One region of the Streptomyces sp. NPDC001787 genome, then DNA from elsewhere that is predicted to be linked to it. Evidence: riboswitches for the same ligand, from Rfam matches in the RefSeq annotation. Region 1 holds a riboswitch; each other region holds the start of a gene.

What was found. Region 1 has a riboswitch for cyclic di-AMP ahead of ABT170_RS22360 (M23 family metallopeptidase). Riboswitches for the same ligand answer to the same signal wherever they lie in the genome.
Region 2: another riboswitch for cyclic di-AMP. It lies ahead of ABT170_RS18620 (transglycosylase SLT domain-containing protein); the one in region 1 lies ahead of ABT170_RS22360 (M23 family metallopeptidase).
Region 3: another riboswitch for cyclic di-AMP. It lies ahead of ABT170_RS16890 (transglycosylase family protein); the one in region 1 lies ahead of ABT170_RS22360 (M23 family metallopeptidase).

Annotation. Positions count from the first base shown of each region.
Region 1 covers NZ_JBEOZE010000016.1:81,962-91,592, forward strand. Annotated here, with positions in the region: gene ABT170_RS22335 (alkaline phosphatase family protein) at 1-91, opposite strand, end outside; gene ABT170_RS22340 (DUF5998 family protein) at 91-687, opposite strand; gene ABT170_RS22345 (bifunctional acetate--CoA ligase family protein/GNAT family N-acetyltransferase) at 782-3,772, opposite strand; gene ABT170_RS22350 (HPr family phosphocarrier protein) at 3,933-4,214, shown strand; gene ABT170_RS22355 (GntR family transcriptional regulator) at 4,394-5,101, opposite strand; gene ABT170_RS22360 (M23 family metallopeptidase) at 5,342-6,160, opposite strand; cyclic di-AMP (ydaO/yuaA leader) riboswitch at 6,174-6,341, opposite strand; gene ABT170_RS22365 (M16 family metallopeptidase) at 6,588-7,970, opposite strand; gene ABT170_RS22370 (M16 family metallopeptidase) at 7,997-9,364, opposite strand; gene ABT170_RS22375 (DNA gyrase/topoisomerase IV subunit A) at 9,624-9,631, shown strand, end outside.
Region 2 covers NZ_JBEOZE010000012.1:78,414-88,044, forward strand. Annotated here, with positions in the region: gene ABT170_RS18610 (SpoIIE family protein phosphatase) at 1-845, shown strand, start outside; gene ABT170_RS18615 (FAD-dependent oxidoreductase) at 892-2,292, opposite strand; cyclic di-AMP (ydaO/yuaA leader) riboswitch at 2,781-2,939, shown strand; gene ABT170_RS18620 (transglycosylase SLT domain-containing protein) at 2,942-3,838, shown strand; gene ABT170_RS18625 (GMC oxidoreductase) at 4,026-5,669, shown strand; gene ABT170_RS18630 (carboxymuconolactone decarboxylase family protein) at 5,671-6,150, opposite strand; gene ABT170_RS18635 (NAD(P)H-dependent amine dehydrogenase family protein) at 6,147-7,226, opposite strand; gene ABT170_RS18640 (UbiA family prenyltransferase) at 7,318-8,211, opposite strand; gene ABT170_RS18645 (type III polyketide synthase) at 8,329-9,384, shown strand; gene ABT170_RS18650 (isoprenylcysteine carboxyl methyltransferase family protein) at 9,397-9,631, shown strand, end outside.
Region 3 covers NZ_JBEOZE010000010.1:179,217-188,847, reverse strand. Annotated here, with positions in the region: gene ABT170_RS16920 (class I SAM-dependent methyltransferase) at 1-29, opposite strand, end outside; gene ABT170_RS16915 (NAD(P)/FAD-dependent oxidoreductase) at 404-1,789, opposite strand; gene ABT170_RS16910 (Ppx/GppA phosphatase family protein) at 2,254-3,204, opposite strand; gene ABT170_RS16905 (DUF501 domain-containing protein) at 3,201-3,758, opposite strand; gene ABT170_RS16900 (FtsB family cell division protein) at 3,843-4,313, opposite strand; gene eno (phosphopyruvate hydratase) at 4,439-5,719, opposite strand; gene ABT170_RS16890 (transglycosylase family protein) at 6,075-6,809, opposite strand; cyclic di-AMP (ydaO/yuaA leader) riboswitch at 6,813-6,993, opposite strand; gene ABT170_RS16885 (transglycosylase family protein) at 7,284-8,255, opposite strand; gene ABT170_RS16880 (cytochrome P450 family protein) at 8,398-9,631, opposite strand, start outside.

The sequences.
Region 1 (9,631 bases):
GCAGATCGGCGAGCGACCCGCTGCCGTATTCGGGCACGGGCGCGCTGTCGACGGGGAGCAGGACCGGCTCCTGCCAGGCCGGCTGTGCCATCAGCGGCCGGTCGCCGCGATGGCGGCCGTCGCCTCGGACAGCGACTGGGCGAAGGCGAGGGTCTGGCGGACGGTGTCCGGGCCGTCACCGGCCTCGCTGACCCGCAGGCTCAGATCGTCGGCGGTGGAACTGCCGGTGTAGCCGTGGTCCGCCTCGCAGTTGGGGTCGCCGCAGGCGGCGGGCTCCAGGTCGATGCGGGAGACGGCACCCCAGCCGATCGTGAGGACGACCTCACGGGGCAGCGTGCCCGGGACGTACTTCTCCGGGTTGGCCACCACCCGGCTGACCACGACCGAGGAGATCCGGTCGAGCTTGACCGACTCGGTGGACGTCGTGGCGTACGGCGTCGGGGAGCTTGTGTCGGCGGCCTGCTCGTCGGTGTGGCTGACGATGAACCGGTTCTCCGTCAGAACGAGGACCGTGACATGACGGCGCACCTCGTTGGAGTCGAAGGTGGTCTCCTGGTGCACCAGATACGAAGCGACCGGCTCTCCGCCGACGGCGGCCTCCACCGCCTCGGCCACGAGGGCCGGGTAATAGCCGCTGCGCTCGATCGCCGCGCGCAGCCCCTGGGTCGTCGTACCGGTCTTTGCCATACGGACCATCCTACGGGGGCCCGATGACTGCCGGGGACGCTGTGGGCGGGTCGGGACGGGGCCGGCGGCGGGCCGGGGCGAGCGGCCCGCCGGGTCAGTAGCTGGGCAGGCGGCGCGGGCCGAGATCGGTACGGGCGGGGGGCGGGGCGATGCGGACGCTCGCGCCGAGCACGGTCAGCCCGTGGGTGGCGACCACGACCGGTTCGAGCGCCACGGAGACCACTTCCGGGTGGTCGTCGACCAGGCGGGACACCCGCAGCAGCAGCTCTTCGAGCGCCGCCGTGTCCACGGGTGCCGAGCCGCGCCAGCCGAACAGCACCGGGGCGGCCCGGATGGACCGGATCAGCTCGGCCGCGTCGCGGTCGGTGGCCGGTACGAGCCGGTGGGCGGTGTCTCCGAGCAGTTCGGAGGGCGCGCCCGCCAGGCCGAAGGAGAGGACTGCCCCGGCGGCGGCGTCGATCGAGGCCCGCACGACGGTGTCCACGCCGCGCGGCGCCATGGCCTGGACGACGGGCTGGAGTTCGGCGGGCCCGCCGAGCAGGTCGGTCATCTCGCCGTACGCCCGCCGCAGCGCGCTCTCGCCCGCGAGGTCCAGGCGGACGCCTCCGAGATCGGCACGATGGCGCAGATGGGGAGCGGTCGTCTTCAGCGCCACGGGGTAGCCGAGCCGGGCCGCGGCGGCGACGGCGGAGTCCGCGTCGCGGGCCGGAAGCGTCGGCCGGACGGTGATGCCGTAGCGGCCGAGCAGTTCGCGGGCCTCGTCATGGGTGAGCGGCCGGCCGCGCGGGTCGGGGTCGGGGCCGAGCAGTGTGCCGATCAGTGCGGCGGCGCCGGGTTCGTCGATGGTGTCGTCGAGGAACTCGGGCACCTTTCCGGGTACGGCGGCCTGGCGCCGCCACTGCGCGTACTTCACGGCTTCGGCGAGCGCGCGTACGGCTCGTTCCGCGGCGGGGTAGGCGGGGATGCGGCCGGTCCGGGGGCGGCCGGGAGCCGAGCCCGAGGCGGGCACGGGGGCCGCGGCGGAGGGGGCGGGGGCCGTGGAGGGCGTGGGGGCCGCCGAACGCGGTGCCGCCGTGGCGCCGGGGGTGCGCGGTGCGGCGCCGGGGCCGGCCGTGGCGCCGGGAGCGGTCTGCGTGCCGGGGGCGGGCGGGCCGTTCACGGGGCGCGCGGTGCCGCCGCCGGAGGCCGTCGCCCCGGTGCGCGGCCGGGTCACCGTGCCGGTGGCGGCGGCCAGGGCCTCGGCCAGCCCGCCGATCTCCACATGCACCACGGCCACCGGCTTGGCGGGGCCGTCGGCCGCGGCCCGGTGCAGGGCCGCGGCCAGGACCTCGCCGTCGCCCGTCTCGGCCTCGCCGTTCTCCCCGACCCAGGGGATCGCGGTCACGATCACCGCGTCGCACGCCCCGTCGGCGAGCGCCTCGGCCAGCGCCTCCCGGAAGTCCTGCGGGCCCGCCGCCGTGGTGAGGTCCCGGGGCGGGCGCGGGCGCAGCCCCTCGGCGAGGCAGGCGTCGTACGTGAGCAGGCCGAGGGACTCGGAGTTCCCGAGGATCGCGACCCGGGGGCCGGCCGGGAGCGGCTGGTCGGCCAGGAGCAGGCCCGCGTCGACCATCTCCGTCACCGTGTCGACCCGGATGACGCCCGCCTGCCGCATCAGCGCGGAGACCGTGGCGTCGGGGATGCGGCTGACCGGCACGGCGTGGCCGGGCGGTGTGGAGCCGCTGTGCCGGGCGCCCTTCACGACGACGACGGGTTTCACGGCCGCGGTCCGCCGGGCGAGCCGGGTGAACTTGCGGGGGTTGCCGATGGATTCGAGGTAGAGCAGGGCGACATCGGTGTCCTGGTCCTCGTACCAGTACTGGAGGAAGTCGTTGCCGGAGACGTCGGCCCGGTTCCCCGCGGAGATGAAGGTGGAGAGCCCCGCGCCGCGCCGGTGGAGGCCGGAGAGCAGGGCGATCCCGATGGCTCCGGACTGCGTGAACAGGCCGATGCGGCCGGGGGCGGGCGACTCGGGGGCGAGGGAGGCGTTCAGCCGGACGGCCTCGGCGGTGTTGATGACGCCGAACGCGTTCGGGCCGATGATGCGCATGCCGTACGAGCGGGCCTGCCGGACCAGTTCGCGCTGGAGCTCACGGCCCTCGGCGCCCAGTTCGGCGTATCCGGCGGAGAGCACGACGAGCCCCTGGACGCCCCTCTCGCCGCAGTCGGCCACCGCCTCGGGCACCCGGTGGGCGGGGACGGCGATGACGGCCAGGTCGACCCGCTCGCCGATCTCGCCGACGGAACGGTGCGCGGGGACGCCGTCCAGCGTCGTCAGGCTGTCGTCGAAGGCCTTGTTGACCGCGTAGGCGCGCCCGGTGAAGCCGGAGCGGAGGAGATTGCGCAGGACGGTGCGGCCCACCCCGCCGGGGGTGCGGCCGGTGCCGATGACGGCGACGGAGCCGGGGGCCAGCAGCCGCTGCACCGAGCGCGACTCGGCCCGCTGTTCACGGCCGCGCTGGACGGCGAGGGACTCGGCGGTGGGTTCGAGGTCGAGGGTGAGGTGGACGGAGCCGTCCTCGAAGCTGCGCTGCTGGGTGTACCCGGCGTCCCGGAACACCTTGATCATTTTGTTGTTGGCGGGAAGCACCTCGGCGGCGAAGCGGCGGATGCCCCGCTCGCGGGCGACCGCGGCGATGTGTTCGAGGAGCGCCGAGGCCACCCCGCGGCCCTGGTGGGCGTCCTGGACGAGGAAGGCGACCTCGGCCTCGTCGGCGGGAGCGGAGGCGGGCCGCCCCTGCTCGTTGATCCGGTCGTAGCGGACGGTCGCGATGAACTCACCGCCGATCGTGACGGCGAGGCCCACCCGGTCGACGTAGTCGTGATGGGTGAAGCGGTGCACGTCCCTGTCGGAGAGACGCGGGTACGGGGCGAAGAAGCGGTAGTACTTCGACTCGTCGGAGACCTGCTCGTAGAAGCTGACCAGCCGCTCGGCGTCGTCGGTGGTGATGGGCCTGATGCGCGCGGTGCCACCGTCGCGGAGCACCACGTCCGCTTCCCAGTGGTCGGGGTACACGTGATGCGGACTCTGCTCCGGCTTCGGGTGCATGGCCAAAGCCTACGGCCGGCACACCGGTCGCGGAGGGGGCGGGGCCGGGGCAGTCTGGGGAGGCCGACCGGTGGCGCGGCCGGAACGGAGGTCGGGCACAGCACCGCGCACTGCATGAGAGACTGGTCTAGACAACCATTGATTCGTGAAGGGCAGAACCATGGCTGAGCGCCGCGTAAACGTCGGTTGGGCCGAGGGCCTGCACGCCCGCCCCGCTTCCATCTTCGTCCGTGCCGCCACGGCTTCCGGCATCCCGGTGACGATCGCCAAGGCCGACGGCAACCCGGTGAACGCCGCCTCCATGCTCGCCGTGCTCGGCCTGGGCGCGCAGGGCGGCGAGGAGATCGTGCTCGCTTCCGACGCGGACGACGCGGAGGCCGCCCTGGACCGTCTGGCGAAGCTGGTCGCCGAGGGTCTTGAGGAGCTGCCCGAGACGGTCTGATTCCCGCACGGATCAGACCGGGGTTTCTTCCCCGACCGAGCCGCGGTATCCCGACGGGGAACCGCGGCTCTTTCATTCCCATCGGCAAGCGATTACCGCACGGCATGACTCCCCGACCTGATTCGGGCAACGGAAACAAAGCCCTGCGGAATTACTTCGCTTTGTATACGGCGTAATTGTTAATTCCGGGCACTCGCGATGTTTACGCCGTGTTGCGGATCGCTCACCCGGTCCCGGCCCGGAGCGCCGGCTCCCCGGCGGGCGGTGCGGCGCGGCCGGTGCGCGGAGATGGCCCGCTCGGCGTGCTGGGCGGCCAGCGCCCTGGCCCGTTCGGCGTCGCCGCGCGCCACGGCGTCCACGATGGCGCCGTGTTCGGCCCAGGAGTCGGCGGGGCGGACGGGCCGCTCGACCGCGTACATCCAGGCGGTCTTGTGGCGCAGCTGGGTGAGAAGGGCGATGAGGCCGGGGCTGCCGGAGGCCTGCGCGAGGGTCTCGTGGAACCAGCCGCCCAGGGGGCGCAGATCCTCGCCCTCGCCCCTGCGGGCCCGCTCCTGGCCCAGCCTGACCAGGCCGCGCAGCACCTTGAGATGGGCCTCGGTGCGCCGCTGGGCGGCACGTGCGGCCCCCAGGGGCTCCAGGAGCATCCGGAGCTCCAGCAGGTCGGCGGCCTCCTGTTCGGTGGGCTCGGCCACACACGCGCCGGCGTGCCGGCGGGTGACGACGAAACCTTCGGACTCCAGGGTGCGCAGCGCCTCGCGGACCGGGACCCGGGAGACTCCGTAGCGCCGCGCGAGCACCTCCTCGGTGAGGCGGCTGCCGCGCTCGAAGACACCGGAGACGATGTCGTCACGGATTGCCGTGCATACCGAATGCGCGGGAATGCGCATGTCCGAACCTCCGCCATATTCCCCGCGAAGAACGCGGCCGGCCGACGCCTGTTCCGTGACTCTATGACAATCGGCCGGAATTTCCGATGGCGCAGGGAAATCCGGGGGATATCTTTCGGTCACCGGGCACCTCGGCGGAGGGTCCGGTGACCCCGCGGCTCCGGCGGCTCCCACGGCTCCGGTCCGGGAAACGCGGAAGGCCCCGGCGGAGCCGGGGCCTTCCGCGGGGTGCGGAGACGGTCAGACGTCGAGGCCGTGGGCGCGCAGGTAGGCGACCGGGTCCATGTCGGAGCCGTACTCGGGCGTGGTACGCGCCTCGAAGTGCAGGTGCGGGCCTGTGGAGTTGCCGGTGGAGCCGGAGAGGCCGATCCGCTGGCCGGAGGTGACGCTCTGGCCGACGGAGACGCCGATCGAGGAGAGGTGGCCGTACTGGGTGTACGTGCCGTCCGTCATCCGGAGCACGATGTTGTTGCCGTACGCGCCGCCCCAGCCGGCCTCGACGACCGTACCGGCGCCGACGGCGACGACGGAGGAGCCGGAGGCCGCGTGGAAGTCCACGCCGGAGTGGCTGCCGGAGGACCAGAGCGAACCGCTGGACTGGTAGCCGGTGCTGATGTACGAGCCGGCGACCGGGAGGTGGAAGGAGTTCAGCCGGGCGCGTTCGGCGGCGCGGGCGGCGCGCGCCCTGTCCTCGCGGGCTTCCTCGGCGCGGGCCTCGGCCTTGCGTTCGGCCTCCGCCTTCGCCCTGGCCTTGGCGGCGGCCTTGGCCTCGGCTTCCGCGAGGGCCCTGGCCTTCGCCTCGGCGGCGACCTCGGCCTGGTGCTCCTGGACCTTCGCCTGGGCGTCGATCTGCTGGGCGAGCGTGGCGTCGATCGCGATGACCGCGGTCAGGCCGGTGTCGCCGACGGGGCGGGCCTCGGAGTCCGCGGCGAGGGCCGGGGAGGCCATACCGCCGATGACGCCGGTGGTGGCCAGAGCCGCGACGCCGGCGACCTGGGCGCGCTTGCGCGTCAGGCGGCTCGGGGCACGGTGCTTCCCGGTGGCACGGGTGAACGCCATGGAGGGGCTGATCCTTTCCTTCCTTCTCGCCTACCGGGTTAGCTGACGGGTTCGGAGCAGGAAGGTCTCCTACGGACACCTGGGCCTCGTACGGGGCACGGGCGTCCGATTCACCCCAGGGACTTCGTGGGTCCCCGGCTCCCCAGGCTCGCGCCTGACGGGGACTCGGCGATGGCTGCCCGGCGCCGCGGGCGCGGCATACGGATGACGGACAGCGGAGCCGACGCTAAGCGGCACAACTTTCCCGCACCAAACGGACAGCGGGTTTTGTCGCTCATCCCACAGGACAGAAGGGCAATTTCCCTGACAAAGGGAATTAAGGGGGCAAAAGGGAAGACCCCGGCGCGACGAGTCGCACCGGGGTCCCCTGTGCCCCGGTATGCGACAGCGGGAGCATCGAGCGCCCGCTGACCGCGTACCCGGAGAGTCAGCCGCTGACGACCGAGACCTCACCGATGCCGAGGGCCTTCACGGGCTCCTCGATCTGCGCCGCGTCCCCCACCAGGATCGTCACCAGGCGGTCCACCGGGAACGCGTTGACCACGGCGGCGGTCGCCTCCACCGTGCCCGTCTCGGCGAGACGGGCGTAGAGGTGGGCCTGGAAGTCGTCCGGGAGGTGCTGCTCGACCTGGTCGGCCAGGGTGCCCGCGACCGACGCCGCGGTCTCGAACTTCAGCGGCGCGACCCCCACGAGGTTCTGCACGGCCGTCTCGCGCTCGGCATCCGTCAGCCCGTCGGCCGCCAGGGTCCGCAGCACCGTCCAGAGGTCCGCCAGCGCCGGTCCGGTGGACTCGGTGTCCACCGAGCCGCTGATCGCCAGCATCGCGGCGCCCGCCGGCCCGGAGGCCGAGCCCGGAGCCGTCGAGCGCAGGACCTGGCCGAAGGCGCGGACACCGTAGGTGTAGCCCTTCTCCTCACGCAGCACCCGGTCCAGCCGGGAGGTGAGGGTGCCGCCCAGGCAGTAGGTGCCGAGCACCTGGGCCGGCCAGACGCTGTCGTGCCGGTCGGCGCCGATCCGGCCGATGAGCAGCTGTGTCTGCACCGCGCCGGGACGGTCCACGATGACGACACGGCCGGTGTCGTCTGCGGTGATCGGCGGCACCGGACGGGACTGGCCGGCGTTTCCGGACCAGTCGCCGAGGGTGTCGGCGAGCAGCGCGTCCACGTCGACCCCGGTGAGATCGCCGACGATCACGGCCGTCGCGGTGGACGGGCGGACATGGGCGTCGTAGAAGCCGCGCACGGCCGCCGCGTCGATCCGCCGCACCGTCTCCTCGGTGCCCAGGCGTGGGCGTGACATGCGCGCGGTCGCCGGGAACAGCTCCTTGGAGAGCTGCTTGGCGGCGCGCCGCGCGGGGTTGGCCTGCTCGTGCGGGATCTCGTCGAGCCGGTTGCCGACGAGGCGCTCGATCTCGCTCTCGGCGAAGGCCGGGGCCCGCAGCGCTTCGGCGACCAGGCCCAGCGCCTTGGCCAGCCGGGAGGCGGGAACCTCCAGGGAGACCCGGACGCCGGGGTGGTCGGCGTGCGCGTCGAGCGTGGCACCGCAGCGCTCCAGCTCGGCGGCGAACTCCTCGGCGCTGCGCTTGTCCGTGCCCTCGGACAGTGCCCGGGACATGATCGTGGCCACGCCGTCGAGCCCCTCGGGCTCGGCGTCCAGCGGGGCGTCCAGGAAGATCTCCACGGCGACGACCTGCTGGCCGGGGCGGTGGCAGCGCAGCACGGTCAGCCCGTTGGGCAGGGAACCGCGCTCGGGGGCGGGAAACGCCCAGGGCCGGGCCACGCCGGGGGCGGGCTGCGGGTGGTACTCCATGGCTACTCCAGTCGCGGCGGCGTCGCTCACTTGTCCGCCCCCTCGGGCGCGTCGGTGCCTTCGGTGTCGTCGTCGGCCTCGTCGGCCGCCGGCTCCAGCGGCTCGTAGACCAGCACCGCCCGGTTGTCGGGGCGCAGCGCCGCCTCGGCGGCCGCCCGGACCTCCTCGGCGGTGACGTCCAGCACCCGCTGCACGGCGGTCAGGGCGAGCTGCGGGTCGCCGAACAGGACGGCGTACCGGCACAGTTCATCGGCGCGGCCGGCGACCGTACCGAGCCGGTCCAGCCACTCGCGCTCCAACTGGGCCTGGGCCCGTTCCATTTCCTCGGGCGTGGGGCCCTCGGCGGCGAACCGCGCCAGCTCCTCGTCCACCGCCGCCTCGATCTGCGGCACCTCGACGCCGCCGGACGTCTTGACGTCCAGCCAGCCCAGCGAGGGCGCTCCGGAGAGCCTCAGCAGCCCGAATCCGGCGGCCACGGCCGTACGGTCGCGGCGGACCAGACGGTTGTGCAGCCGGGACGACTCACCGCCGCCCAGCACGGTCAGCGCCAGATCCGCGGCGTCGCAGGCCCGGGTGCCGTCGTGCGGCAGCCGGTAGGCCGCCATCAGCGCACGCGCCGGGACCTCTTCCTGAACCACCTCGCGCAGCTGCTCCCCGATCACCTCGGGCAGCGTGCCGTCGCGCGGCGGCTGCTTGCCGTCGTGGGCGGGGATGGAGCCGAAGTACTTCTCGATCCAGGCCAGCGTCTGCTCGGGGTCGATGTCGCCGACCACCGAGAGCACCGCGTTGTTCGGGGCGTAGTACGTGCGGAAGAACGTACGCGCGTCATCGAGGGTCGCGGCGTCCAGATCGGCCATCGAGCCGATCGGGGTGTGGTGGTACGGGTGACCCTCCGGGTACGCGAGGGCGGTCAGCCGCTCGAACGCGGTGCCGTAGGGCACGTTGTCGTAGCGCTGGCGCCGCTCGTTCTTCACGACGTCGCGCTGGTTCTCCATGGACTCCTCGTCGAGTGCGGCGAGGAGGGAGCCCATCCGGTCGGCTTCCAGCCAGAGAGCCAGCTCCACCTGATGGGTGGGCATGGTCTCGAAGTAGTTCGTCCGCTCGAAGCTGGTCGTCCCGTTGAGCGAGCCACCGGCCCCCTGTACGAGCTCGAAGTGCCCGTTCCCCTTGACCTGGCCCGAGCCCTGGAACATCAGGTGCTCGAAAAGGTGAGCCAGGCCGGTGCGTCCCTTGACCTCGTGGCGCGAACCGACGTCGTACCAGAGACAGACCGCGGCGACCGGGGTCAGATGGTCCTCCGAGAGCACCACACGCAGACCGTTGGCCAGGCGGTGCTCGGTCGCTGTCAAGCCGCCGGAGCCGGCCTGTGCTGTGGCCGTGTGACCCATGGGCATGTACGTCCCTTCGATCGCGATACTGGATTTCCTGCCAGAGCTGCCACTGTAAGCAAGCGCACCGACACCTGGCGAAGTTCCCGTTCCGTCGATGTTGCTGTAGATGCTGCCGCAACCGGGGCCCGTGGCGGGTCCCGTGGGGCCCCTTCGGACCGCTTCGGACGGGTCGAGGTCGGCGTTGTCAGTGCGGCGGTCCACAATGGTCCGCGTCAGAACCTCAGGTTGCCCGATCAGAATCCGTGAAGGAGTCGCAGCCGCGATGGCCCG
Region 2 (9,631 bases), on a different contig from region 1:
CGGTCGGCTCCTGCATCCTCGGCTTCGACCAGCCCCGCGGCTTCAGCCCCGAGGAACGCACCGTCCTCACCGCACTGGCGGGGCTCATCGCCCAGGCCCTCCAGCGGGCGCAGCGCTACGACAGCGAATCGGCGCTGGCCCGCGGCCTCCAGGACGCCCTGCTGCCGCACCGGCTGCCCGAGATCGAGGGCGTCGACACCGCCGCCCGCTATCTCTCCGGTACCCAGGGCATGGAGGTCGGCGGCGACTGGTACGACGTCATCGAGACCGGCCGCGGGCTCGCGCTGGTCATCGGGGACGTACAGGGGCACGGTGTGGCGGCGGCCGCGACCATGGGCCAGCTACGCAGCGCCGTACGGGCCTTCGCCCTCAGCGGGCACGACCCGCAGGAGGTGATGAGCGGGACGAACAAACTGCTCATCGACCTCGATCCCGGCCAGTTCGCCAGCTGCTGCTACGTCGTCCTCGACCCGGTCACCGGCCGCACCCAGGCCGTCCGGGCCGGGCACCCGCAGCCCGTGCTGCGCCACGCCGACGGCACGACGGAGGTGCTCGACCTCTCCGGCGGAGTGGTCCTCGGCATCGACGGCGCGGCGGTCTACCCGGTCACCGAATTCCGGCTCGGCCCGGGAGCGACGCTGGCCCTGTTCACCGACGGGCTCATCGAGCGCGCGGGGACCGACATCGACGAGGGCATCGAGCGACTGCGCAGCACCATCGCCGAGTTCGGCCCGGCGCCGCTCGGCGACATCGCGGACCGGGTGATCGAGGAGGCCGGACAGGCCGAGGACCGGCCCGACGACATCGCGCTGCTGCTCGCCTCCCGCTGGACGGCGGCGGACTGAGCCCTCGCCGTCCGGCGGGCGCGGAACCTGCCGACGGGCCGGAGGATCAGGAACCGGCGGGGGCGTCCGTGGCGGGGGAGACCTCCGGCGCGCCGGAGGCGTCCAGCATCGCGGAGCGGTCCACGACCTTGATCCGCTCGCGGCCCTGCTCCGCGCCGAGCGCCTGCTCGTGCGCGTCCAGGCGGTGCCAGCCCTCACGGGTGGTGTAGCGGACACCGCGCTCGTCGAGGAAGGCGACGACGGCGTCCGGCTCCGGCTGGGCCGGGGCGGGGAGCCGGCCCTCGGCGCGGTCCTCCAGCAGGCAGGCGACCGTCTCGTTGGCATCGCCCTTGGTGTGACCGATCAGGCCGACCGGCCCCCGCTTGATCCAGCCCGTGACGTACACCGAAGTCATCGGCTCGTCACCGGAGACGACGCGTCCGGCGGCGTGCGGGACGGTGCCGGAGGCCACGTCGAAGGGGAGCTTGGGCAGCTCCTGCGAGTAGTAGCCGACGGCGCGGTAGACGCTCTGCACGTCCCAGTCGGTGAAGGAGCCGGTACCCCGGACGTTGCCGGTGCCGTCCAGCTCGGTGCGCTCGGTACGCAGACCGGCCACGCGGCCGTCCTCGCCCAGGATCTCGACCGGCGACTCGAAGAAGTGCAGGAACAGCTTGTGCGGCCGGTCACCGACGTCGCGTATCGCCCAGTTCTCCAGCGTGGAGGCGACCATGTTGGCCTGCTTGTTGCCCCGCCGGGTCTCGATGGACCCCGCGTCGTAGTCGATGTCCTCGGGGTTGACGATGACCTCGATGTTGGGCGAGTGGTCGAGCTCCCGCAGCTCCATGGGGCTGAACTTGGCCTGGGCGGGGCCGCGCCGCCCGAAGACGTGCACCTCCAGCGCCTTGTTGGCCTTCAGGCCCTCGTACACATTGGCCGGGATCTCCGTCGGCAGCAGCTCGTCGGCCGTCTTGGCGAGTACGCGCGCCACGTCCAGGGCCACGTTGCCGACCCCCAGCACGGCGACCTTCTCCGCCGTCAGCGGCCAGGTGCGCGGTACCTCGGGGTGCCCGTCGTACCAGGAGACGAAGTCGGCCGCTCCGTGGGAGCCGTCCAGATCCGCGCCGGGGATGTCGAGCGCGCGGTCGGCGTCGGCGCCGGTGGAGAAGATCACGGCGTCGTAGAAGGACCGCAGATCGTCCAGGCCGATGTCGTGGGGGTAGTCGACATTGCCGAAGAGCCGCAGCTGCGGCTTGTCCAGCACCTGGTGCAGCGCCTTGACGATGCCCTTGATCCGGGGGTGGTCCGGGGCCACGCCGTAGCGGATCAGACCGAAGGGGGCGGGCATGCGCTCGAACAGGTCGATCGACACACCCGGGTCCTGTGCGGCTTCGGATTTCAGCAGCGCGTCCGCTGCGTAGATCCCGGCGGGACCGGCTCCGACGATGGCGACGCGGACGGGGCGTGTCATGGCGTGTTGTTCCTTAGGGCGGACGAACGCGGGCAGGGTGCGGCGAGCAGCGGAGGTAAGGGTTGGCTTACCAGTCTCCAACGCACACGTTAAGCCCTGTCGCGTCCGGACGTCGGGCCGGGGTCCCGCGGAGCTTCCGGCCGGCCCGCCCCGAGGGCTCGAAATGGGCGATTTGAGCGATTGACCGGAATTGATCCCTCTCTTCATAAAAGATCATTCAGGCCGTTTGCCGGTTTCGCGCCTCGCGCAAATCGCCCTTATCGGACTCAGTGGTGAGCGTCACGTTCCGGGCCCCGGACGCTGTCACGCGCCGCCCGGTTCCCTTCTGTGCCGGGGAATCTGACTTCGTGTCGTGGGATTGCCGACAGGGGTTTCCGTCAATTGATCTTGCGAGGTAAATGCGATTCGGAATTCAGGGCTTGTTCCGATCAAGATTTCTCGCCTACGGTCACCGTCAATCCGGATGGAACGCCTAATCCTGCCGCCGTCCGGCAATCGAACCTACTCACGTACGGCAGGAGCGGGGGACCCAGGTAAGACGCCGGTCCGGTATCCGGACCGGCTGGGGTGAAGTCGCATTCACATGCGGCCAGGCAGCTCCAGCCTGAACCCGACAGCTCACCTCGCAGGCGGCGGAGAGGAATTCACCATGCCCGAAACGGGCAAGCACCGTCGTTCCACGTCCGCCCGTCTGACCCGCGGTTTCATCGCCGTGGGCACCGGCGGAGCCGCTCTCGTGCTCCCGCTGGCCGGTGCGAGCTTCGCCTCCGCGGCACCCGCGGCACCCGCGCAGCACTCCATCGCCGCCGAAAAGGCGGCGGCGCCGACTGCCGTATCCGTCAAGGAAATTGCCGCGCAGCAGTCGGGTGCCACGACCCATTCCGTGGTCGAGGGCGATTCGCTTTCCAAGATCGCCCGCAGCTATTCTCTCGGTGGTGGCTGGCAGAAGCTGTACGACGACAACCGAAAGGCCGTCGGTGACAATCCCGACCTGATTCACCCCGGCCTCAAGCTGTCGATCGGATCCAAGGCTCCGGCACAGCCCGGGTCCACCGTCTCCTCGTCCGACCGGAGCGAGGGGGGCGACCGCGCCGACCGCTCGCAGCGCACGAGCGCGCAGCCGGCCGCCAACGGCTCCGCCGCCGACGTGGCCACCGGTACGGTCACCGAGGCCGCCGCCGGTGCCGGCACCACCGCCGTGGCGGCCGAGCAGCCCACGGCGTACACGAACGACCTCGACGGCTGGATCAAGGAGTCGCTGGCCGTCATGGCCGAGCACGGGATCCCCGGCAGCTACGAGGGCATCCACCGCAACGTCATGCGCGAGTCCTCGGGCAACCCGCTGGTCGTCAACAACTGGGACTCGAACGCCGCCGCCGGAACCCCGTCCAAGGGTCTCCTCCAGGTCATCGACCCGACCTTCCAGGCCTACCACGTGCCCGGTACGTCGATGGACAGCCTCGACCCGGTCGCCAACATCACGGCCGCGTGCAACTACGCCGCCGACAAGTACGGCTCGATCGACAATGTGTTCGGGGCGTACTGACACCCGGCAGCCGCGGGAGTGAGTGGCAGGCCGGCGGGCGGTGCGGGGTCGCAGGACTCCGTGCCGCCCGCCGGCCTGTGCCGGTACGGCCTTGGGCCGGACTGCAAGTTACCCGTGAGTGTGTAGTGACTTACCACGCGTTCGACAGTAGAACCTGTTTCACTCTGTCGAGAGTGAGGGATGTCACATGAGTGACACTACCATGCAGAATGCGGGATCCAAGGGCGTCTCGCGTCGAAGATTCCTTGCAGGAACAGGTTCTCTTCTTGGGGCCGTGACCCTGGCGGGTCACCCGGCCTCGGCCAGGGCGGAGACCGGGGTGGCGACCGCCGGGATCGATCCCGGGGCCCATGTCCCGGCCCTGGTGATCGGCACCGGATACGGCGGCTGCGTCGCCGCGCTGCGACTCGCCGAGGCGGGCGTGGATGTCCATATGGTCGAGATGGGCATGGCCTGGGACACCCCCGGGCCGGACGGCAGGATCTTCGCCAACACGACCAGCCCGGACCGCCGTTCCTACTGGCTGCGGACCAAGACCAAACAGCCGCTCAGCAACTTCCTGGGCTTCCCGATCGACCGGAACATCCCGCGCTACACCGGGATCCTGGACGCCGAGGAGTTCGGCGGCATCACGGTCTACCAGGGCCGCGGCGTCGGCGGCGGCTCGCTGGTCAACGGGGGGATGGCCGTCACCCCCCGGCGCGAGAACTTCGGCGCCATCCTCCCCACGGTCGACGCCGACGAGATGTACGGCACCTACTACCCGCGCGCCAACGCCGGGCTCGGGGTCGGCACCATCGACCCGGCGTGGTTCGAATCCGCCGACTGCTACCAGTACGCCAGGGTCGGCCGCAAGCACGCCGAGCGTTCCGGCTTCCCGTTCCTCTTCGTGCCCGCCGTGTACGACTGGGACTACATGAAGCAGGAGGCGGCGGGCACCGTCCCGAAGTCCGCGCTGGCCGGCGAGATCCTCTACGGCAACAACTACGGCAAGAAGTCGCTGCAGAAGACCTACCTGGAGCGGATCCGAGCCACCGGCAGGGTCTCCGTCTCACCGCTGCACAAGGTCACCTCGGTCGCCCCCGCCGCCTCCGGCGGCTACACGGTCGTCATCGACCAGCTCAACACCACGGGGGACACCACCGCCACCAAGTCCGTGACCGCGGACCGGGTGTTCTTCGCCGCGGGCAGCGTCGGCACCAGCAAGCTGCTCGTCATGCTCAGGACCACCGGCGCCCTGCCCCGCCTGAACAGCGAGGTCGGCAAGGGGTGGGGCGACAACGGCAACGTCATGTGCGGCCGGGCCAACCACATGTGGGACCCGACCGGCAAGCTCCAGGCGTCCATTCCCACGGGCGGCATCGACAACTGGGCCGCGGGCGGAGCGTTCGCCGAGGTCGCGCCGCTGCCCACCGGGATCGAGACGTACGCCTCGTTCTATCTCTCGATCACCAAGAACCCGAACCGCGCCGAGTTCGTCTGGAACGCGGCGACGGGCAAGGTCGACCTGAACTGGCAGACCGCGTGGAAGCAGCCCTCCATCGACGCCGCCAGGACCATCTTCGACAAGATCAACAGAAAGGAGGGCACGATCTACCGGACCGACCTCTTCGGCACCTACAAGATCTGGGGCGATCACCTCACCTACCACCCGCTCGGCGGCGCCGTACTGGGCAAGGCCACCGACAACCACGGCCGCCTGCACGGCTACCAGGGCCTGTACGTCATCGACGGAGCCCTGATCCCCGGAAACACCAGCGTCAACCCGTTCGTCACCATCACCGCGCTGGCCGAGCGGAACATCGAAGAGATCATCGCCACCGACCTGTGAGTCAGTGACCGGGCAGCACACACACCGTGTCGAGGCCCAGGACGTGGTTGAGCCGGCCGAACACCAGCCAGGAGCCGATGCTCATCGTCAGCTCCACGATCTCCAGCTGGCTGTAGGCCGCGCTCATCCGCGTCCAGAACTCCTCGTCGAGACCGTGGTGGTCCAGGGAGTACCGCTCGGCGTACTCCGCGGCCAGCCGGGTCCGGACGTCGAACGCGTCGGTGGTGCGCCAGGCGGCCACCGCGTCGGCGAACGAGTCCTCGACCGTCTCCCCGTCCCGCTCGGTGCGCCAGTCCAGGCAGAACGCGCACCCGTTGATCTGGGCGATCCGCAGCCGCGCGGCTTCGAACTCGCGCAGCCCCAGGGTCGTGTGGTCGTACACCGACATCGAGAAGCCCGCGGCGGCGACGCCGATCCCGGGGACCATCTCCCCCCACACGTAGGCGATCGCGTCCTTGCCTTCGGGAATGTCGATGTTCATCGCTGTCTCCTTCCGAGCTTGCCGGCTGCGGGCCGCAGCGGGACGTCGAGTGCGTCGTACAGTCCGGGTTCCGCGTCCACGAGCCAGTCGACGGCGCCCACGAGCCTGCCCGCCGCGGTGGCGTTCCCGCCCGCCGAACGATTCTCCCCCTCGTCGGTGGCCTCGATCGTGACCTCGATGCGCGGGCGTCCCTCGATGACCACCCGGTGCGCGCCGTCACCGTCGGGAGGCGCCGGCCAGTGCGGTGCGCAGGACGGGTGGATGCGCGTGACGTGTTCGATGACGATGCGGGGCTCACCGCCGACGATGCCCTGCACCTCGAACCGCACCGCGCCCTGCGTGCCCGCCCCGAACTCACCCATCGTCCTGGTGGTCACCGAGGTCTCCAGCGGACACCGGTCCACCGTCTCGCGGATACCGTCGAGCTCGACGCCCAGTGCCCTGGCCATCAGCCGTATCTGTCCGCCCCACACCATGGTCGGGACCGTCGGGGCGAGCATCAGCGGCTCGTGGTCCATCGGCAGGCCCATACCGACCAGGTTCCGGACCGAGTCCTCCTGGTCGTAGGTGGAGTAGTCGAAGATCTCCTGGCAGCGGATCACCTCCACGCTGGAGCCGAGGCCACTGATCAGCAGCGGAAGCACATCGTTGCCCCAGCCCGGGTCCACGCCGGAGACGAACAGCGATCCGCCGCCCTCCGCGATGGCGGCCAGCACCGGATCCCGCAGCTCCGGCGGGGCGTTCAGCTGGTCGTACAGCGCGTACAGCGAGGGGGTGACGACCACGGCCCCCGCCCGGATCGCCCGGCAGATGTCGGCGAGCGCCCCGTCGGGCCGGATGTCGCCCGACCCCGCGTACACCACCGCCTGCGGACGGCCGGCCAGCACACCCTCGACATCATCGGTCGCGGCGACCCCCAGGGCGCTCTGGAGCCCGCCCAGCCGGCCCGCGTCCAGACCCACCTTGCCGGGGCTGTGGACGAGTACGGCGGTGAGCGCGAGCCCCGGATGTGCCGCCACGGCGCGGATCGCCGCGCGGCCGACGTTTCCCGTTCCCCAGACAACCGTGGAAATCATGCGCGGAGGGTAGCGGGAGGACCTCGCACTTCATAGAGCCACGACGGGAAAACGCGGGGCGGTGCCGCAACCCCGGGACGGGGGCGCGGGTTCACGCGATGGCGGTACCCCGCACCAGGAGCAGGGACAGGTCCACCGCCGCCACCGCCACCGTCCCCGCGAAGGCGGCCTTGCGCCAGAACCGCCCCAGCGCGAGCCCGGCGACCGCGGTCGGGAGCACCAGGGCGAGCGCGCACGCGCCCCATGGATCCGGCGGCCCCGCGGGTCCCAGGACCAGCACCGCCGTCGCCGCAGCCAGGGGGACCGGCAGCAGCAGCCGGGTGCCCGTGGCACCCAGCCGGTGCGGCAGACCGCGGATCGCGGCCTTCCCGTCCTCCTCGATGTCCGGGAGCGTGTCGCCCAGATGGGCCGCCGTCCCGAGCAGCGCACCGGCCGTCACCACCCACCACGCCGGCCAGGGCCGGCCCGGCAGGCTCAGGGCGACCACGGCGGGCAGGGCACCGAATCCGGCGACGTACGGAAGCCAGGACAGCGCCGTCGCCTTGAGCCGCAGGTTGTACAGCCACGCCGCGCCGACCGCCGCCAGATGCACCGCACCGGCCGCCGGACCGCAGGCCAGCGACAGCGGCACGCACAGGGCGAGGGCGGCGAACGCCGCGGCCCACACCTCGCCCCGGCGCACCGCTCCGGCGGCCACGGGCTTGCCCCGGCGTCCCGCCGCGGCGTCCCGCCCGGCGTCGTGGGCGTCGTTGCACCAGCCGACCGAGAGCTGACCGGCCAGGACGGCCGCGCAGACCAGGAGGCAGCGCGCGCCGCCGAGACCGGAACCGGCGGCCAGCGCGGCAGTCAGCACGGTCACCGCGAGGACCGGTCCGGGATGGCCGGCCAGGACCAGTGCCAGGGCACGCCCCGCCACGCGGCGCGGCGGCGGGGCGGCCGTCCGGGCGACCGCCACCGCCGTCGCCGGTCCGTCCGGGGTGTCCATCGGGTGAGCGTACGTACCCGGGTCGGCCCAACACGACAGCCGCACGGGTCGTTTGCGGCGATTCGTCCATTCATGTGGGCAGGATGGGGTCATGACGCCGTCGAAGCAGGAGTCGGGATGAGCCGGATCACCGCTGTCCACGGAGCCCTGCCACCGCACCGCCACACCCAGCGCGAGATCACCGACATGGTGGCCGGCACCTGCCTGCCGCCGGGCGCCGGGCGCCGCGTACTCGACCGGCTCCACGAGAACGCGCAGGTCCGCAATCGCCACACGGTGCTGCCGCTGGAGAGCTATCGCGCACTGGACGGCTTCGGCGCCGCGAACGACGTGTTCATCGGCGCGGCCGTCCGCCTCGGTGCCGAGGCGGTACGCGGCGCGCTGCGCACGGCGTGCCTGCGGCCCACCGATGTGGATCTGCTGATGTTCACCTCCGTCACCGGAGTGGCCGCCCCGTCGGTGGACGCCCGCCTCGTGGGACGCCTCGGGCTGCGGCCCGATGTGAAGCGGCTGCCGGTCTTCGGCCTGGGCTGTGTCGCCGGAGCCGCCGGTGTGGCACGGCTGCACGACTACCTCCTGGGCCACCCGGACGAGGTCGCGGTGCTCCTCTCGGTCGAGCTCTGCTCCCTCACCTTCCAGCGCGACGACATCACCCCCGCCAACCTGGTGGCGACCGCGCTGTTCGGCGACGGGGCGTCCGCCGCGGTCGTCGTCGGCGGCCAACGGGCCGCGGCCGGCGGGCCCGAGGTGGTCGCCACCCGGAGCCGGATGTACCCGGGCACCGAACGCGTCATGGGCTGGGACATCGGCGACAGCGGCTTCAGAGTGGTCCTCGACCCGGCCGTCCCCGATGTCGTGCGCCGGTATCTCGCCGAGGACGTGACCGAGTTCCTGTCGGAGCACGGCCTCAAGCCGAAGGACATCGCCCACTGGGTGTGCCACCCCGGCGGGCCGAAGGTCCTGCGAGCCGTCACCGAGGCGCTGGCACTGCCCGAGTCGGCGCTCGACGTCACCCGGCGTTCCCTGGCCGACGTCGGCAACCTGTCCTCGTCCTCCGTCCTGCACGTCCTGCGGGACACGCTGGCGGAGCGGCGGCCCGAACCGGGAACGCCCGGCCTGCTCATGGCCATGGGCCCCGGATTCTGCTGCGAACTGGTGCTGCTGCGCTGGTAGGACGGAGGACGCGTGATCTGGTACACCGCGCTGGTACTGGCCGTGGCGGGCGAACGCCTCGCCGAACTCGCCGTCGCACTGCGCCACACCCGCTGGAGCCTGGCCCGGGGCGGCACCGAGGCCGGCCGGGGGCACTACCCCGCGATGGTCGCCCTGCACACCGCCCTGCTGGCCGGCTGCCTGGCCGAGGCCGGCCTGGCCGGAAGGCCGTTCCTGCCCTGGCCCGGCTGGACCGCGGTGGCCGTGG
Region 3 (9,631 bases), on a different contig from region 1:
GCGGTCAGCCGCGATGCGGCGTCTGCCATGGCGCACACCTCCGTGGTGGTGTTTCCCAAACATGCCAAAATTCGCATAACCATGCCCTTGACCCCCTCACGACACCTCGGTGCCGCGACGAGATACACCTGCGTCAACTGTCTCCGGAGCGCGGGCCATCCCGCTACAGGGCAACGGATCGGCAAAGCGCGTGTACGCAGCACGCATATACACGTGTCAGGACCGTCACCGGCCCAGGCCCCGGGACGGCGTCCGGACATGCCGAAGGGGCCGTCCGCACCACGGATGGCGGACGGCCCCTTCGGGCATCGTGCGAGAGGGTCCGGCGGACCGGAACCGGTGGAGCCGGTGCCGCGCCCGGCGGTGTCCGCCCGCTACGGGGCGGAACCTGCCGGGAAGGGCACTAGGAGGCCTTGGCCTTCTCGCCCTCGGCCTTGGCGGCGGCCGGGGCCGGAGCCGGCTTGGCCGCCTCGTAGAACTCCTCGCGCGGCGTCTCCATCGCACCGAGGGAGACGACCTCGCGCTTGAGGAACATCGCCAGGGTCCAGTCGGCGAAGATCCGGATCTTCCGGTTCCAGGTCGGCATCGCCATGCCGTGGTAGCCGCGGTGCATGTACCAGGCGAGACGGCCCTTGAGCTTGATCTTCACCTTGCCCATGACGATCATCGCGACGCCCTTGTGCAGGCCGAGACCGGCGACCGCACCCTTGTTGGCGTGGCTGTACTCCTTCTGCGGGAAGCCCCGCATGCCGGAGATGACGTTGTCGCCGAGGACCTTGGCCTGACGCAGCGCGTGCTGGGCGTTGGGCGGGCACCAGGCGTTCGGGTTGCCGGCCTTGCGGCCGACCAGGTCCGGAACCTGTGCGTTGTCGCCGGCGGCCCAGATGTAGTCGGTGCCCTGCACCTGGAGCTTCTCGGAGGTGTCCACGTGGCCGCGCGGGCCGAGCGGCAGACCGAAGCGGGCCAGCGCCGGGTTCGGCTTCACACCGGCCGTCCACACGATGGTGCTGGAGTCGACCTCAAGGCCGTTCTTCAGCACGACACGGCCGTCCACGCAGGAGTCCATGGAGGTGGAGAGGTAGATCTCCACACCGCGGCTCTCCAGGTGCTCCTTGCCGTAGGCGCCCAGCTTCGGGCCGACCTCGGGAAGGATCTTGTCCGCGGCGTCGACGAGGATGAAGCGCATGTCCTCGCGCTTCACGTTCGTGTAGTACTTCGCCGCGTCGCGGGCCATGTCCTCGACCTCGCCGATGGTCTCCGCACCGGCGAAACCGCCGCCCACGAAGACGAACGTCAGCGCCTTGCGGCGGACGTCCTCATCGGTCGTGGAGTCGGCCTTGTCCAGCTGCTCCAGGACGTGGTTGCGCAGGCCGATGGACTCCTCGATGCCCTTCATTCCGATGCCCTGCTCGGCGAGGCCGGGGATCGGGAAGGTACGGGAGACCGCGCCCATCGCGATGACCAGGTAGTCGAATGGCAGCTCGTAGGCCTCGCCGACGAGCGGCGCGACCGTGGCGACCTTGCGGTCCTGGTCAATGGTCGTGACGCGACCGGTGAGAACCTCGGCCTTGGGCAGCACGCGTCGCAGCGGGACGACGACATGCCGAGGCGAGATGCTGCCGGCAGCAGCTTCGGGGAGGAAGGGCTGGTACGTCATGTACGAGCGCGGGTCGACGACCGTGACGGTCGCCTCTCCGTAGCGCATCTTCTTGAGAATGCGTCGAGCTGCGTACAGGCCTACGTACCCACCGCCTACAACGAGGATCCTGGGACGCTCCGTGGTGCTCATGCCATCGAGTATCCACCCCCCTCACAGGGGGGGCTCGTGAGCCCCTTCACAAGGTTCGGAGTCACCTCTGCTACACTTCGCCGCCCGCGTGACCGAGGTCATGGCTTCACAGGGGAACCACACGTCGGCGGCGAACGTTGTTCACCGCTTGTGAGCTGGCCCTTGACCGTCCGCACAGGGGTAACCAGGGCCCTGATTCATCCGCGCGCAACACCCCCGGAACATGCCCGCACACCCACCGCGGGGCACCGCGGACCACCTGCACGGCCCCTTGGGCGCCGAACTGCGTCCAACAGGGCCGAATTCCTTGTGAAGAAGTTCACGAACTTGGTCGCGGCGCACCCCCGAAGGGGTCCCCGGAAGGGCTTCCGGGGACCCCTTCGCGGCTCAAAGGTGCAGACGGGAATGCGTATGAGCAGACCGCGCGGGAGGGCGTGAGCAGGTGTACGGGGCGGGCGCCGGGCTCAGCGGCCGGACGCGGCCGACCACGCGATGCCGTCCAGGATGTCGTGCTCGCTGACGACGACCTCCCGGGCGCCGGTCCGCTTCATCACGGCGAGCAGGACGAGCGCTCCGGCGGTGATCACATCGACCCGGCCCGGGTGCATCGCGGGAATCGCGGCGCGCTCCTCGTGCGTCGAGGCGAGCAGGCGTCCGGTGATCTCCTCGACCCGCTCGAACGGGATCCGGGAGTGGTGGATCGCGGCGGAGTCGTACTCCGTGAGCCCCAGGGCGATCGCCGCCACCGTGGTGACCGTGCCGGCCAGGCCGACGAGCGTGGCGGCCCCGCCGAGCGGCACGGTCTCCTCCGCGAGGTCCAGGGCCGCGCCGATGTCCGCGCGGATCGCGGCGATCCGGCCGAGCGTGGGCGGGTCGACGACGGCGCCCTCGTGCACGAGGTGGCGCTCCGTCATCCGGACGCAGCCGATGTCCACGGAACGGGCCGCGCGGACCTCGTCGTCCCCGAGGACGAACTCCGTGGAGCCGCCGCCGATGTCCACCACGAGATAGGGCTTGGCGAAGTGGTCGCCGCCGACCAGTTCCTTCGTGGCGCCGGTGAAGGAGAGCTCCGCCTCCTGGTCCCCGCTGATCACCTCCGGCTCGACGCCCAGGATGTCCAGGACACCGGTGACGAACTCGTCGCTGTTCTCGGCGTCGCGCGAGGCGGAGGTGGCGACGAAGCGGACGCGTTCGGCGCCGAGCTCCTTGATCACCGCCGCGTACTCGCGGCAGGCCGCGAAGGTGCGTTCCAGCGCGTCCGGGGCGAGCCTGCCGGTCCGGTCGACGCCCTGGCCGAGGCGGACGATCTGCATCCGCCGGTCGAGCTCGACGATCTCGCCGGTGGCGGGGTCCGCGTCGGCGACGAGCAGACGGATGGAGTTCGTACCGCAGTCGACGGCGGCGACCCGGGTCACCGGCCCGTCCCCCCGTCGGCGCCGTCCGCCCCGGACGCCTCGCACGGTGTGACGCACGCGCCCTTCGCCCACCACTCGGGCAGCATCGCGATCGCCTCGTCGCCCAGCGGGTTCACCCCGGGGCCCGCGGCCAGCGAGTGGCCGACCAGGACGTGCAGGCACTTCACCCGGTCCGGCATGCCGCCCGCGCTGGGGAAGCCCTCCAGGACCTCGATGGCGTCACGGCGGGCGATGTAGTCCTCGTGCGCCCGGCGGTAGGCCGCCGCCAGCTCGGGGTCCGACCCGAGACGCTCGGTCATCTCCTTCATGACCCCGTTGGCCTCCAGCGTCCCGATCGCCGACGCCGCACGCGGACAGGTGAGGTAGTACGTCGTCGGGAACGGCGTGCCGTCCTCCAGACGGGGCTGCGTCTCGACCACGTCCGGATTGCCGCACGGGCACCGGTGCGCGATGGCCCGCAGACCGCGCGGCGGGCGGCCGAGCTGCTGCTCGAACGCGGCGATGTCCGCGTCGGTGGGCTTGGTGGACTCGGTCTGCGGAGGGGGCGTTTCCATGCCTGCCTTGGTTCTGCTCGAAGGTTCTGCTCGACAAGACGCTGCTTGAAGGCTCTGCTCGACGGTGCTGCTCAGGGGTGCGGGTCAGTCGCGGTCGGCGCTGTCCACGCCGTCCCAGAGGTTCGAGTGCCAGGGGCGGTCCGCCGCTCCCGGCTCTCCGCGGCGGTCCTCGGCCGCGTCGGGGTCGGCCACGGTGTAGCCGGTCTCCCCGGGGAGTACGTAATGGAGGTGTTCCCGGGCCAGCCGCATGATGTACGCGTCGTCCTGGAGCCGCGCCTTCTCGTCGCGCAGCTCCTCGGTGCGCCGGCCGGCCTCCTGGGAGAGCCGCTCCTGGTCGGCGATGTCGTCGCGCTGGGAGACGTACTGCCGCATGGGGTACGCGAGCGCGACGACCAGGGAACAGACGACCAGGGCCAGGAAGGCGGCCCGGCCGGTGAGCCGGGAGCGGCGGGCCTGCCGGCGGTTCTGGGAACGGTAGACGCGGGCCGCGGTCTGCTCGCCGAGCAGTCGCAGCCTGGTCGCGGTGGAGAACCGGTCGCGGTCCTTCCCGGCCATGTCTCCCGCCTCCCCATTACGCACGTCCGTCCCCGCACACGGTACGGGACCGAGTGCGGGGACGGACGGAGGCTGGTGCACCGAACCACCGAAGGGCCGGTGACCGGCCCCCGGGTGCCGGGATGTCAGCCCTTGAAGCGCGGGAACGCCGAGCGGCCCGCGTACACCGCGGCGTCGTCGAGGATCTCCTCGATGCGCAGCAGCTGGTTGTACTTGGCGACACGGTCCGAGCGGGCCGGGGCGCCGGTCTTGATCTGGCCGCAGTTCACGGCGACGGCGAGGTCGGCGATGGTGACGTCCTCGGTCTCACCGGAACGGTGCGACATCATGCACTTGAAGCCGTTGCGCTGGGCCAGCTCGACGGCGTCCAGGGTCTCGGTCAGCGAACCGATCTGGTTGACCTTGACGAGCAGGGCGTTGGCGGAGCCCTCCTCGATGCCGCGGGCCAGACGCTCCGGGTTGGTGACGAAGAGGTCGTCGCCGACGATCTGCACCTTGGCGCCGAGCTTGTCGGTGATGACCTTCCAGCCGGCCCAGTCGTCCTCGTACAGCGGGTCCTCGATGGAGACCAGCGGGTACGCGGAGACGAGCTCCTCGTAGTACTCGGTCATCTCGGCGGCCGAGCGGGACTTGCCCTCGAACTCGTAGCTGCCGTCCTTGTAGAACTCGGACGCGGCGACGTCGAGCGCGAGCGCGATGTCGCGGCCGGGGACGTAACCGGCCTCCTTGATGGCCTCGACGATGAGGTCCAGGGCGGCGCGGTTGGACTCCAGGTTCGGGGCGAAGCCGCCCTCGTCGCCGAGTCCGGTGGACAGGCCCTTGGTCTTCAGGACCTTCTTCAGGGTGTGGTAGACCTCCGCGCCCCAGCGCAGGGCCTCGGAGAAGGACTCCGCGCCGATCGGGGCGATCATGAACTCCTGGATGTCCACGTTGGAGTCGGCGTGCGAGCCGCCGTTCAGGATGTTCATCATCGGAACGGGCAGCAGGTGCGCGTTCGGGCCGCCGAGGTAGCGGAAGAGCGGCAGGTCGGACGCCTCGGACGCGGCGTGGGCGACGGCCAGCGAGACACCGAGGATGGCGTTGGCGCCGAGCGAGGCCTTGTTCTCGGTCGCGTCCAGGTCGAACATCGCCTGGTCGATGAGGCGCTGCTCGGTGGCGTCGTAACCGACGAGCTCCGGGCCGATCTGCTCGATGACGGCGAGGACGGCCTTCTCGACGCCCTTGCCCTGGTAGCGGTTGGGGTCACCGTCGCGAAGCTCAATGGCCTCGAACGCACCGGTGGAGGCGCCGGACGGAACAGCAGCACGTCCCGTGCTGCCGTCGTCGAGGCCAACCTCGACCTCGACCGTGGGGTTGCCCCGGGAGTCGAGGATTTCCCTGGCTACGACGACGTCGATGGACGGCACGAGGCATCTCCTTCTGGGATATGACGCTGGTTGTGCAGGGTCACTGTGGCCTTGCGACACGAGCCTAACCGGCTCGGCCCCGTCGGGCGGCCGACCGCCCGTCTCCTGGGACGAAAAAGGACCCAAGGGCCCGCATAACGGGAGAAAGGTCAAGAAATTTACTGACCGGTAACTACAGAAGTTGAACGCACGGAGCCGGCCGCACAGTCAAAACACCCCGGCCCGGCGCGCACGGGGGTGAGCGCGCCGGGCCGGGGGCGGAGCCGAGGGAGATGCCGCCGGACGTCCCCCTCGGGAGGGAGGAGAAGCCGTGAGCCGCTCCGGCCGGAGCGGGGGCGCTCCGGGCCGGGCGGGACTACTTCAGGTGGAGCTGCTGGCCCGGGAAGATCAGGTCGGCGTCCTGGATGATGTCGCCGTTGAGCTTGAAGACCTTCTGCCAGCCGCCCTTGACGCCTTCCTTCTCAGCGATCTTGCTGAGGGTGTCGCCGGACTTCACCTTGTACTCGCCGTCGCCCTTCTGGACCTTCTGACCGGTCGGGGTCGTCACGGTCTTGGCGGACTCGGCCTTGGGCGCGGCCGGGGCGGTGCGCTGCTCGCCGCGGGAGGCGGGCTGCTCGGCCTGGCGCTCCTGCTGCTTCGGCTGGGCCTGCTGCTTCGGCTGCGCCTGCTCCTGCTCGGCCTGGCCGGAGCCGGTGTCGACACCCGGGTCCACACCGTCGTTGGTCAGCCCGCCGGCACCGGCGCAGGCCCAGGCACCGGGGCCCTGCATGTCGAGGAGCTTCTCGGCGGTGGCGATCTGCTGGGCCTTGGTGGCCAGGTCGGCACGGGCGGCGTACTGCGTACCGCCGGCGGCCGCCCAGCTGGACTGCGAGAACTGCAGACCGCCGTAGTAGCCGTTGCCGGTGTTGATGGACCAGTTGCCACCGGACTCGCACTGGGCGACGGCGTCCCAGGTGGAGACGGAGGCGGCGGAGGCGCCGGTCGCGCCCATCAGCGGGACGGCGACGGCGGCACCGGCGACACCGGCGAGCGTGGCGACACGGACGGCCTTGGACGGGCGGCGGTGCTTGCCCTTGCTGTTACGCAGCATGGAACTTCTCCTCACCGACGCCTACGAGGTGAGCTGTCGGGTTCGGGCCAAGTGAGTTGCCCGGCCGCGTGTCCTAGCACGCGACTCCACCCCAAGCCGGTCCTGATCGCTCTCGTACGGGACGAGTCGACCGGGCCCGGCGCTTACCTGGGTCCCCCGCTCCTGCCTACGGCGCTTTACGCGTCTGTTCCCTTCGACCGACGGCAGGATTCGGCGTGACGGTCGACGGGGCCCGCGGTGCGAGCGGTTCCGACCGTAAACACAGGCAACCCCCACATTCAAAGATGGACATACCGGCCAATCAGGCCTTACTTGCCATCAGCGGGGGAACGTTTCCGCAGGTCGGGGGCGATGTGGGCGGACCCGGCGGACCAGACACGCCAGTTGAAGCAAAGAGACCCATGTCTCACTTACGCATAAGTGGACATAGGCCTCTGAACTGCCCCGGATTTCGGGGCGTTTTCCCGAATTGGATCAGTTGGCGGTGGCGCCTTCGACATCGCCGGAGGGGGCCGTTCCCGGGCCCAGGTCAAGGCTCTGGCCGGGCAGGATCAGGTCCGGGTCCACGCCGACGGCATCCTTGTTCGCCTCGTACAGCGCGGTCCATCCGCCGGGGAGTTTCTGTGCGTCAGCAATCGCCCAGAGACTGTCGCCCGGCCGGACGGTGTAGTCGCCGCCGACGGGTGCCGTACCGCCCTCGCGCGCCTCGCCCTCGCCGCGCGAGGCATGCCGGCCGGACTCGCGCCCGCCGTCCCGGTCCGCGGCCCGGCTCTCCTCGGGGGCCGGCGTACCGCGGTGCTTGCCGCCGGTGCCGTCCGCGCCCTTCGGGGCGTCAGGTGCCGCGGAGCCCCCGGGTGCGGACGCCTTCGGGGAAGCGCTCGCGGGCGGCGCGGAAGGGCTCGACGAGGGGTCGGCCGCCTCGCCGGAGGCGTCGTTCCCGGCCGGCGCGCCATTGCCGCCGGCTTCGTCCGCCGTCCCGTCCGTCCCGCCGTCCGACGCTCCGTCCGCCGGCGCCGCGTCCGAAGGGCCGGCGGAGGGGGCGGCCCCGGGGTCGACGCCCGGCAGCGAGCTGTCCGTCGCGAGTCCGGAGATCACCGCGCAACTGGGCCAGGCCTTCGGGCCCCGGTCGCCCAGGACCTTCTCCGCCACGGCGATCTGCTGCGAGCGGCTGGCGAGGTCGGCCCGGGGCGCGAACGCCGTGCCGCCGTACGCGGACCAGGTGTCCTGCGAGAACTGGAGCCCGCCGTAGAAGCCGTTGCCGAGGTCGGCGCTCCACATGCCGCCGCTCTCGCACTCCGCGACCCGGTCCCAGGTCGAGGCCTCGGCGGCGTGCGCACCGGCCGCGCCGAGCAGCGGGATCGCGATGGCCGATCCCGTCACGCCCGCGGCGACGACGATGGCGGGTGCCTGGCGAGGGCGGCGGTGTCTGCCGTTCGCGGAGCCCATGGGATTTGCCTTCCGTGCGACTGACTGGTGGGTACTGAGGTGACCGGCGAATCACGTGACGCCCCGTTCGAGGCGTTGAACGGTGAACCTAGCGGGACTCGAACGTGTGTCACAAGTCGATGCAGCGCAGATCACGTGAAAGTCACAGAGTTGACGCAGCGTCACTTCCGTCGCGCCGCCGCCCCGGCTCGAACTCCACCGGCAGCGTGCGCAGTCCACGCATGATGAGACCTCCACGCCACCGCAAATCGGTCGGTTCTCCCGCAAGTCGCAGCTCCGGAAGGCGTCTCAGCAGCGTCGCGATCGCGGCCTGCCCCTCCAGCCGGGCGAGCGGTGCTCCCAGGCAGTAGTGGATGCCGTGCCCATAACCGAGGTGCTGATTGTCACGCCGTGCGAGGTCGAGCGTGTCCGGGTCCTCGAACCGTTCCGGGTCCCGGTCGGCCGCGGCGAGCACGACGAGCACGGGTTCGCCCGCGGCGATGTCCTGCCCCCCGAGCGTCAGCGCCCCGGTCGCGAAGCGCCAGGTGGCCAGCTCCACCGGCCCGTCGTACCGCAGCAGTTCCTCGACGCCCGTGGCCAGCAGCTCCGTGTCCCCCGCGTCGAGCGCGCGATCGAGGAGCGCCCGCTGTTCCGGGTGGCGCAGCAGGGCGTACGTGCCGTTCCCGATGAGGTTGACCGTGGTCTCGAATCCGGCGAAGAGAAGGATGAAGGCCATCGCGGCGGCCTCGTTCTCGGTGAGGTGCTCTCCGTGGTCGCTCGCCCGGATCAGTCCCGAGATCAGGTCGTCGTCCTCGCCCCCGGCCCCCAGGCCCTCCCGCTTCCGGTGGATCAGTTCCGCGAGATAGCCGCGCATCTTCTTGACCGACCGGGCCACCCCGCCGCGCGGCCCGCCGCCGTGGCGGATCATCATGCCCGCCCAGTCCCGGAAGTCGTCCTGGTCCTCACGCGGAACGCCCAGCAGATCGCAGATGGCGTAGATGGGGAGCGGGAAGGCGAAGTCATGGATGAGGTCGGCCTTCCCCTCCTCGATGAAGTTGTCGATGAGGCGGTCCGTCAGCTCCTGCACGCGCGGCGCGAACTCCGCGACCCGGCGCGGAGTGAACGCCTTGGAGACGAGCCGGCGCAGCCGGGTGTGGTCCGGCGGGTCGATGTTCAGCAGATGCGTCATCAGCTCCGCCTTGCGCTCCCCCGGGATGCCCGTCTTCCCCTTGGCGTGCGCCGGCTCGGCGTGGTGCGCCGGGTTCTTGGAGAGCCGGGAGTCGGCGAGAGCCTGCTTGGCGTCCGCGTACCGCGTCACGAGCCAGGCCTCGACCCCGCTGGGCAGCGTCGTGCGGTGCACGGGGCTGTGCTCGCGGAGCCATGCGTAGGCGGGGTAC